3 regions of the Chromobacterium sp. W521 genome follow, and region 1 is predicted to be linked to each of the others. Evidence: predicted binding sites of a transcription regulator. Region 1 holds the regulator's gene; each other region holds the start of a gene.
What was found. The regulator FNR, encoded in region 1, switches genes on or off when oxygen is low (the NO sensors DNR and NnrR bind a similar motif). The targets are predictions, from matches to a motif close to TTGATNNNNATCAA.
Positions count from the first base shown of each region.

Region 2: the regulator FNR is predicted to act here: its motif matches at 1,753-1,766, upstream of ACUXV1_RS20390 (adenosylcobalamin-dependent ribonucleoside-diphosphate reductase).
Region 3: the regulator FNR is predicted to act here: its motif matches at 1,748-1,761, upstream of ACUXV1_RS19895 (quaternary amine ABC transporter ATP-binding protein).

Region 1 covers NZ_JBRBAF010000005.1:21,865-25,139, forward strand. Annotated here, with positions in the region: gene ACUXV1_RS08600 (RNA methyltransferase) at 1-354, shown strand, start outside; gene ACUXV1_RS08605 (DUF1853 family protein) at 344-1,267, shown strand; gene fnr (fumarate/nitrate reduction transcriptional regulator Fnr) at 1,549-2,295, opposite strand; gene hemN (oxygen-independent coproporphyrinogen III oxidase) at 2,405-3,275, shown strand, end outside.
Region 2 covers NZ_JBRBAF010000015.1:70,576-73,850, reverse strand. Annotated here, with positions in the region: gene ACUXV1_RS20395 (DUF748 domain-containing protein) at 1-1,684, shown strand, start outside; gene ACUXV1_RS20390 (adenosylcobalamin-dependent ribonucleoside-diphosphate reductase) at 1,926-3,275, shown strand, end outside.
Region 3 covers NZ_JBRBAF010000014.1:49,745-53,019, forward strand. Annotated here, with positions in the region: gene ACUXV1_RS19885 (aromatic ring-hydroxylating oxygenase subunit alpha) at 1-220, shown strand, start outside; gene ACUXV1_RS19890 (FAD-binding oxidoreductase) at 213-1,328, shown strand; gene ACUXV1_RS19895 (quaternary amine ABC transporter ATP-binding protein) at 1,804-2,850, shown strand; gene ACUXV1_RS19900 (ABC transporter permease) at 2,930-3,275, shown strand, end outside.

The sequences.
Region 1 (3,275 bases):
ATCCCCGGCAATCCGGACTACTTCTCGCTGAATCTGGCGATGGCGGTGCAGGTCATGACCTACGAGCTGTTCAGTCACACCGGCGTGGACGTCGATTATCTGCGCGCCGACAGCGACGCGGCGGCGCTGGGCGAGGTGGAGGGCTTCTGCGGCCATCTGGAACAGACCATGGACAAGATCGGCTACTTCCGCCGCCGCAACAGCGAGCGGATGATGCGCCGGATGCGCACCCTGTTCAACCGCGCCGGCATGCTGCGCGAGGAGATCGACATCCTGCGCGGCTTCCTCAAACAGGTGCAGCGCGCTGCCGACGGCGAAGTCCGTCGCGACGCGCCCGGACCGAATGGCGAATAGGCCGCCATTCACCCTGCCCTACGCGCATCCGGCGGTGCGCGATCTGGCTTTTCTTCTCACCGCGCCCTCCCCCTGGAAAAGCGGCGCGGACATTCCGCCGCACCGGCTGCTGGGCCCCGACGGCCCGGCGCTGCTGCAAGCGCTGGACGCTCATCCCGACGAGCTGCGGCACTGGCTGGCGCGCCAGCCCACCCGCCGCCTGGGTCATTACGCCGAGCGCTTGCTGTCGTTCTGGTTCCGCTTGGCGCCGCACATCGAACTAGTCGCCAGCAATCTGCCTGTGCGCGGTCCAGACGGCCGCACCGTCGGAGAATTCGACTTCCTTTTGCGCCTGGACGGCCAACCGCTGCATCTGGAAGCCGCCAGCAAGTTCTACCTGCAGCTGGGCCGCAGCGCCGATACGCTGACCGGTCCCAGCCTGCGCGACGCCTGGGCGCTGAAAGCCCATAAGCTGCAGACCCAACTGCGTCTATCCCGCCACCCCGCGGCGCAAGCGACGCTGCCGGAAGGCTTTGCCGGCTGCGCGGTCGGCGCCCGGCTCAGCGGCTGGCTGTTCCACGCTCAAGACACCTCGCCGGAACCGCCGCCCGGCGCCCTGCCGCTATACGGGCAATACTGGCCGCTGCGCGGCGACTGGCCTGCGTTGAACGCGGACTCCCGCTGGGCCTGGCTGCCCAGGCTCAGTTGGCTGGCGCCTGCGCGCCTCTCGCGGGAACACACCGCCGATGCGGCGGAACTGCGCGCGCGGCTGGAACAGGCAGAGGCACCGCAATTGCTTGCCGAACTGCAACCCGGCCCGGACGGCGACTGGCATGAAGTGGCGCGAGGCTTCGCCGTTCCGCCGGGATGGCCTCAAGAAGCGCCGTTGTCGCGCTTGTTGCGGCAAATCGCGGACTGCGCGCCGCCGCAATGAAAAAGGCAAGCCTCATGGCTTGCCTAAGAGGCTGTTCATAATCTGCTGCGCTTCGTGATACGCCCCACGGTGAGTACCGCTTCGAAATGCTCATGTACCACTTGACCATTCCGCTTTCTCAGCGGTTTTCGCCTTGTCTCGCTCTTGCTCGCTAGATTTTGAACTGGCTCTAAGAACCTGTTTACGATCCGCTTTCTCAGCCGTTTTCGCCTGACCTCCTCTTGTATCGCGAGATCATAAACACGCCTTGCGTCTTTCGAGGCTCCGCAGAAGCGGCGGGATCAATGACCGTTGGCGTGAGCGCAGCCGGAAATCAGCGCCTTCAACTCATCCACCATCACCAACTGGATGTGCTTGTGATCGACCGTGATCCAGCCTTGCTGCTGGAACTTGGACAACGTGCGGCTGACGGTTTCCAGTTTCAAACCCAGGAAGCTGCCGATTTCCTCGCGGCTCATGCGCAGGATGAAATCATTGGCGGCGAAGCCGCGAGTGGACAGACGCTGGGACAAATTGAGCAGGAAGGCGGCCAGGCGTTCTTCCGCCTTCATGTTGCCCAATAGCAACATTACATTTTGATCGCGAACGATCTCGCGGCTCATCAGTCGGTAGAAGTGGTGCTGCAAGGTGGGAATTTCGCGGCCCAGGCTCTCCATGCGGCTGAACGGCAACTCGCACACCTCGCTGTCCTCCAGCGCGATGGCGTCGCAACCGTGAACATTGGCGGAAATACCGTCCAAGCCCATTAGTTCGCCGGACATGTGAAAGCCGGTCACCTGCTCGCGGCCGTCCTGACTGGCCACGCTGGTCTTGAAGAAGCCGGTGCGCACCGCGAACAGCGAGCGGAAGCCCTCGCCGCTGCGGAACAGGTACTCGCCGCGCTTCAAACGGCGGCTTTGACGGATCACTGCGTCAAGCTGGGTCAGTTCCTCGCGGTTGAGCCCCACTGGCAGACAGAGTTCCTTCAGGCTGCAGTTGGAGCAGGAGACCTTCAGGTTATGCAAAGAGATATGGTTCTGATCGGACATGGCATGTTTAGTACAAGCTTGCGACGAAGCTTGACCCTTATCAAAGCGAAATTCGCAGGATTTCCGCAAATTTACCAGTCCACCAGAGGTTTTGCCATCCAAATACGACATGAAGACCACCCACCCATTTTCTCCTGCCCATTTTGAATTCGACCGCGCTCTGATTGAACGCCTCGACGGGACAGGTCCTAGATATACGTCATACCCGACAGCAGATCGCTTTACGCCGGGTTTTGCCGAAAGAGACTACATCCACTGGCTACGGCAGCGCAGCATCGGCGCCAACCGGAAACCTTTATCATTGTACGCTCATATACCTTTTTGCAACACTATCTGCTACTACTGCGGTTGCAACAAGATCATCACCAAGGATAGCGGCAAAGCCGACTTGTATCTGGACTACCTGGAAAAGGAAGTCCAGATGGTCGCCTCCTGTCTGGGGCGCCGAGAGCAGGTGATACAGCTGCATTTCGGCGGCGGCACCCCGACTTTCCTGTCCGACGCGCAACTGGAACGATTGATGACCTTGCTCAAGACTCATTTCGAGTTCTTGAAGGAGGGGGAGTATTCCATAGAAATAGACCCGCGCAAAGTCAGTGCGGCTACAATTTTCAAGCTGGCCGAATTAGGCTTCAACCGCATCAGCGTCGGCATTCAGGACTTCGAGCCCGCGGTGCAGCAGGCGGTGAACCGCGTGCAGTCCGAAGCGGAAACTCTAGAGGTGATCCAGGCGGCGCGCGACGCCGGCTTCAAATCCGTCAGCGTCGACCTGATCTACGGCCTGCCCTTGCAGACCCGTGAATCGGTGCGTCGCACGCTGGACAAAGTGATCGCCATAGGACCGGACCGGCTGGCGCTGTACAACTACGCCCATTTGCCCACCGTGTTCATGCCGCAACGCCGCATCAACGAGGCCGATCTGCCGTCGCCGGAAACCAAGCTGGACATCCTGCAGGACTCGGTGCAACGCCTGGCCGACG
Region 2 (3,275 bases), on a different contig from region 1:
CGACGGCCAGCGGCTGGCGGTGGACCTGGCCGGCAAGCTCAACGGCGGCAAGCTGGCGGCCAAGGCCGATATCGACGCCTCCGCCGGAGCGCTCAAGGGCAAGTTGCGCGCTGACGGGGTGCAGCTGGCGCCGTTGGCGCCCTACGCCTTGAGCGGCACGCCGCTGCGTTTTGGCGGCGGCGCGCTGTCGGCGGATTTGAACCTGGATGTTGGCGCCCGCGGCTGGCGTGTCGGCGGCTCAGCCGGCGTGACGCGGCTGGCGGTGTACGAGCCGGGCGAGAAATTGCCCTTGCTGGGCTGGCGCGATCTGCAAGTACGCGGCCTCAGCGCCCAAGGCATGCCGCTGAAAGTGGCGATTAACGATGTGCGGCTGCAAGCGCCGGCGGGGCGACTAGTACTGGACGAGAAACGCGAGCTCAACGTGGCCCGGCTGTTTGCCGGCCAAGGGGGCGCCAAGCCGGCCGCGCCCAAGGCTAAGCCGGGGCCGCTGCCGTTGGTGGAGGTGAAGTCCATTCACGTGCAGGGAGGCCGGGTGCAGTTCGCCGACCACGGCATGAAACCGGACTTCGCCACCGATATGCACAATCTGCGAGGCTCCATCCAGAACCTGTCCACCCGCGCCAATCGGCGCGGCAACATCACGCTGGACGGCGACGTGGACCAGTTTGGCGACGTCAAGGTGCGCGGCGCGCTGTCGCCGCTGGCGCCCACCGACAACACCGACATCACGCTGGCCTTCCGCAATATCTCCATGGGCACGTTGAACCCGTATTCGATGAACTTCGCCGGCTGGCAGGTCAAGGACGGCCGCTTGTCGGTGGATCTGCGCTACCTGCTGGAGCAACGCCAGCTCAAGGGTGAGAACCGGGTGGTGATTGATTCCCTGCAACTGGGCGACGAGCTGCCGGACAGCGAGTACAAGGGCCCGCGGCTGCCGTTGCGGCTGGCGGTGGCTATTTTGGAGGACAGCGATAAACGCATCGATCTGGACTTGCCGGTGGCCGGGAGCCTGGACGATCCGCAGTTCAGCTACGGCAAGATCATCTGGAAAGCCATCGTCAACGTGGTGACCAAGGTGGTGACCGCGCCGTTCCGCGCATTGGGCGCCTTGCTGGGCGGCGAGGGCTTCGACGATATCCGCTTCGTGGCCGGCGAGGCCAATGTGACGCCGCCGGAGCGCGAGAAGCTGGTCAAGGTGGCTGGGCTGATGGTGAAGCGGCCCAAGTTGATGCTGTCGATCAGCGGCGGCTACAACGCCAACGCGGACCGCAAGGAGATGGCGCGCGCGCAAACCGATCTGGCGATCTTCGCCGCCGCCGGTCATCAGCTGGGAGCCGGCGAGCCGCTGCCGCAGCCGGACATGCAGGACGGCGAAATCCTGTCCGCGGTGAAATCGGTGTACGGCAAGCAGATCGGCCGCTTCAAGCTGCTGGGCCACACGCTGAAGCCGGGCGGACCGTCCGGAGCGGCCTTGGGCAAGCTGTTGCGGGACGAGTTGATCGCCGCGCAGAACATCACCGACGCCAGCCTGCAGCAATTGGCCAAGCAACGCGCCGCCAATGCGCGCGCGGCCATGATCAAGACCGACCCGGCCCTGCAGGAACGCATCCAGTTGGGCGAGCCGGTCAAGGTCTCCGCCGGCCGCGACGGCGTGCCGCTGGAGGTGAAACTGAAGACGCCGTGAGGCGACGGCCGCGCGTCGTGTTTTTGCCCATGACAATAGGGAAAAACGGCGGCGGGGTGGAATAGCGCTTGATATGTGTCAACGAACGGCGTAACTACATATAGTGTAATACGCCGTTTTTCTTTTCCAGATGTTGCGTATTGGACGTGTCGAAACCTTTTGCGGCCCACACGGTCCATTGCATGCTGGAAGGGGGCCGCCCTGGCCGCCGCAGGCCGCAACTCAAGAGGAACCGGGAACCATGAAGCAGGAAAACATCGCCGCCATGACCGAGCAGGATATCTCCCGCGAGGTATTGCTGGAAAAATACGCCAAGAACGGCGAACACAGCGTGAGCGAAGTGCGCCTGCGCGTGGCCAAGGCGCTGGCGGCGCTGGAAAGCGACCCGGCGCGTTTCGAGCCGCTGTTCTATCAAGCGCTGGAAAACGGCTTTATTCCCGGCGGCCGCATCAATTCCGCCGCCGGCACCGATTTGCGCGCCACCTTGATCAATTGCTTTGTGCAGCCGGTGGGCGATTCGGTGTCCGAAACCGAAAACGGCAAGGTGGGCATTTACGAGGCGCTGCTGCAGGCCGCGGAAACCATGCGCCGCGGCGGCGGCGTCGGCTACAACTTCTCGCGCATCCGCCCCAAGGGCGCGCGGGTCAAGGGCACCAACAGCCGCGCGTCCGGCCCGGTGTCCTATATGCGGGTGTTCGACCGCAGCTGCGAGACGGTGGAGTCCGCCGGCGCGCGTCGCGGCGCGCAGATGGGGGTGCTGGATATTTCTCACCCGGACGTGGAGGAATTCATCCACGCCAAGGACCAGGGCGATTTGCGCAATTTCAACATCTCGGTGGGCGTGTCCGACGACTTCATGCGCGCCGTGGAAGCGGACGCCGCCTGGGAACTGACCCATGCGGTGGAGCCCTCGTCCGACGCCTTCCCCGGCAGCTACCAGCGCGAGGACGGCCTGTGGGTCTACCGCGCCGTGCCGGCGCGTGAACTGTGGCGGCAGATCATGGCTTCCACCTATGACCACGCCGAGCCGGGCGTGCTGTTCATGACCCGCATCAACCAGGACAACAATCTGTCCTATTGCGAGGTGATTGAATCCACCAACCCCTGCGGCGAGCAGCCGCTGCCGGATTACGGCTGCTGCGACCTGGGCTCCATCAATTTGTGCCGCCATGTGCGCCAGCCGTTTGGCGATAAGCCCAGCTTTGATTTCAAGAGCTTCGAGAAAGTGGTGCGCATGTCGGTGCGCATGCTGGACAATGTGCTGGACCTGACCGTGTGGCCGCTGGAGGAGCAGCAGCGCGAGGCCCAGGCCAAGCGCCGCGTCGGCCTGGGCTTCACCGGCCTGGGCGACGCGCTGATCATGCTGAAGATACGCTATGACAGCGAGGAGGGCCGCCGTTTCGCCAGCCGCATTTCCGAGGCGATGCGTGACGCCGCCTACGACGCCTCCGTGGATCTCGCCATCGAGAAAGGCGGTTTTCCGCTGTTCGACGCCGACGCCTACCTGGCCGCTCCGCATTGCGCCAGCCGTTTGCCGGAGGCGATCAAGGCGCGCATCCGCAAGCATGGCATTCGCAACTCGCACCTCTTG
Region 3 (3,275 bases), on a different contig from region 1:
AGGCGTGGACTATGAAGTGGACAACCTTACCAGGGTATGGAAGGCCACCAATCAGCAGGACCGTCGGCTGGTGGAGGAGTCGCAGCGCGGCATCAACGGCTCCGCCTATCGGCCCGGTCCTTATTCGCCGTATACCGAGTCCTTGGTGGAGAAATTCACTCAATGGTACACGCAGCGTCTGGGCGATGGCCTGGAGCGGGAACGGCGGGACCATGAATAGCGCGCCGCCGGTCAGCCTATTGGACACCCTTCCGCAAACCGCCGACCTGCCGTTGTGGCGCGCCGGCGAGGATGGCCTGCTCGTCTGCGTTCAGGCGCGGGAGGAAACTCACGATGTGAAAACCTTCGTGTTCCGCGCCGAACCGCCGCGCCGTTTCCATTACTTGCCTGGCCAGTTCATCACGCTGGAGCTGGACATCAACGGAGTTGCGGTCAACCGCTGTTACACGCTGTCGTCCACGCCCACCCGGCCGGACCGGGTGTCCATCACCGTCAAACGCATTCCCGGCGGCGTCGCTTCCTCTTGGCTGCATGAGCATCTGCGGCCGGAAATGGCGCTACGGGTATTGGGGCCAGCCGGCGAGTTCAGCTATGCGCGCCACCCTGGTTCGCCCTATCTCTTTCTGTCCGCAGGCAGCGGCATCACCCCGCTGATGTCGATGACCCGGGCGTTGACCGACCTGGCCTCCGGCGCCGACATCCTGTTTGTACACAGCGCGCGCTCTCCGCGCGACATCGTGTTTCGCAAGGAACTGAGCCTGCTGGCCAGCATCCATCCCACCTTCAGCCAGGCGGTGATTTGCGAACACCGGGCGGGCGAACCGGATTGGGCCGGCCTGATTGGCCGGTTGGATCGGACGCTGATTGAGCGCATGGCGCCGGACTTGCTCGCGCGCCAGGTGTTCTGCTGCGGTCCCGCGCCCTATATGGCCGGGGTGCGGGAGCTGCTGAAACTGTGCGGTTTCGACATGAGCCGTTATCACGAGGAAAGCTTCAACTTCGCCGAGCTGAGCGCCGCGCCGCCGGACGAAGGAGGGTGGACGCCGCAGCCCAGCGTCGAGAGCCGCGGTTTCAATGTGCGCTTCGCCAAAACGGGTGACGATTTGTCGGTGGCGCCGGGACAGACCGTGCTGGCGGCCGCGTTGGCCAAGGGCATGCGTCTGCCTGCGTCCTGCACCCGCGGCGTGTGCGGCAGTTGCAAGAGCCGCCTGCTGGAAGGCCGGGTGGACATGAGGCATCAGGGAGGCATCCGGCCGCGCGAAGTGGAGCAGGGTTATTTCCTGCCTTGCTGCAGCTTGCCGCTGACCGATCTGGTGGTGGATCGCTGAGCGTCTGCCCAAAGTCTCGCGAGCCGCGGCGAAACAAGGCGAGAGCAAGCTAAAAAGCGGGGTGCACAAGCGATATTGCGCGTTTTGAGTGTGTTTTCAACAAGGCGCCATTGAAGCGCGGCAGCCTTTGACAGGTCTGAGCGCGCGTCCGTCGCCTCCCTGTCCTCCACGCCTGCCCGGCCGCGGCGGGCGTTTTTGTTTTCAACGCCGTATCGCCGAAGCGCGGCAAGCTTTGAGCAGGTTCTAACGGTGGGTTGCGGTTTTTTTACGACACCGGCCAGCCGGGCTGGAGACGAAAGCCGGCACTGGAGCCGGCGGCCAGGCCTATGCCAGCCGGTTTTGCGCGCGGATGTCGGATTTGAGCGGCTTGATGTCGGAATACCGTTACTTGGCGAGGCCCTTCCTTTCTATCTTGAACCTTGATTTGCGTTAAACATTGTTCGAATTGTCGGCGGTCGCGCCGAAGGGAGCGGGGATGCAAACGATCAAGGTCGAGGTCAGCCACCTCTACAAGGTGTTCGGCGGCAAGCCGGCGGAAGTGATGTCCTTGCTGCGGGCCGGCGAGAACAAGGACGAAGTGTTTCGGCGCACCGGGGCGGTGGTGGGCGTTAACGACGTATCGTTCTCGGTGCGCGCAGGTGAAATCTTCGTGCTGATGGGCTTGTCCGGCTCCGGAAAATCCACGCTGATTCGCCTGATCAACCGCTTGCTGGAGCCGAGCGCCGGCCAGATCCTGCTGGACGGTCAGGACCTGACCCGGCTGTCGCCCAAGCAATTGGTGGCCTTGCGCCGCCGCGACATGAGCATGGTGTTCCAGAGCTTTGCGCTGATGCCGCACCGCACGGTGCTGGACAACGCCGCCTTTGGCCTGGAAGTGGCCGGTCTCGGGCGCAAGGCCCGCGAGGCGCGGGCGCGGGAAGTGCTGGAGCAAGTGGGGCTGGCCGACTTCGCCAGCAAGTATCCGCATCAACTCTCCGGCGGCATGCAGCAGCGGGTGGGCCTGGTGCGCGCGCTGGCGGTCAATCCCTCGCTGATCCTGATGGACGAGGCCTTTTCAGCGCTGGACCCGCTCAAGCGCGCGGAGTTGCAGGACTTGCTGCTGCAATTGCAGCGCGAGCAGCGCCGCACCATCGTCTTCGTCTCCCATGATCTGGAAGAGGCGCTGCGTATCGGTAGCCGTATCGCCATCATGGAGGGCGGGCGGCTGGTGCAGGTGGGCAGCCCGCGCGAAATCATCGAATGTCCGGCCGACGACTATGTGCGCAACTTCTTCAAAAGCGTGGACACCTCGCGCTATCTGCAGGCCAAGGACCTGATAGAAGCCGCGCCGCCGCCGCGCCTGGCTGCCGCATCGCATGTGGAGCCGTCCTGTAGCCTGTCCGATGTGCTGTTGCGGCTTCAAGCACAGGCCGAACCGCTGCAGGTGCGGGACGGCGACGGCCGCTGCCTGGGCGTAATCACCACCAGCAGCGTGCTCAGCAAGTTGTCCCAGCACCGCCCAAGCGCGGCCTCCCACCACTGAACCCCCAACGGGCGTCGCCGGCGCGGGGGCGTGGCTCTCGTCGTCCCTGGCGCGCCCGGCGAGACGAGGAACACGCCGCATGTCCGACACCAGCCCCCAGGCTCCGCTGCCGATAGGCAGCTGGGTCAATCAGATCATCCATTTTCTGTTGGAAAACAATGCCGGCGCCTTCGACGCCGTCGGCGGCGGCATCGACTGGTTCGCTACCCTGGTGGAAGCGTTATTGCAGGGCGTGCCGCCATGGGCGCTAGCCGGCTTATTCGCTGGCATCGGCCTGTGGCGTCTGGGCTGGAAGTTTGCCGTCTTCGTCTGCGCGGCGCTGGGCCTGATCTGGGCCACCGGCTTCTGGAGCCAGACCGTCGCCACGCTGGCGCTGACCCTGTCCGCCACCTGCGTCAGCCTAATGTTGGGCGTGCCGCTGGGCA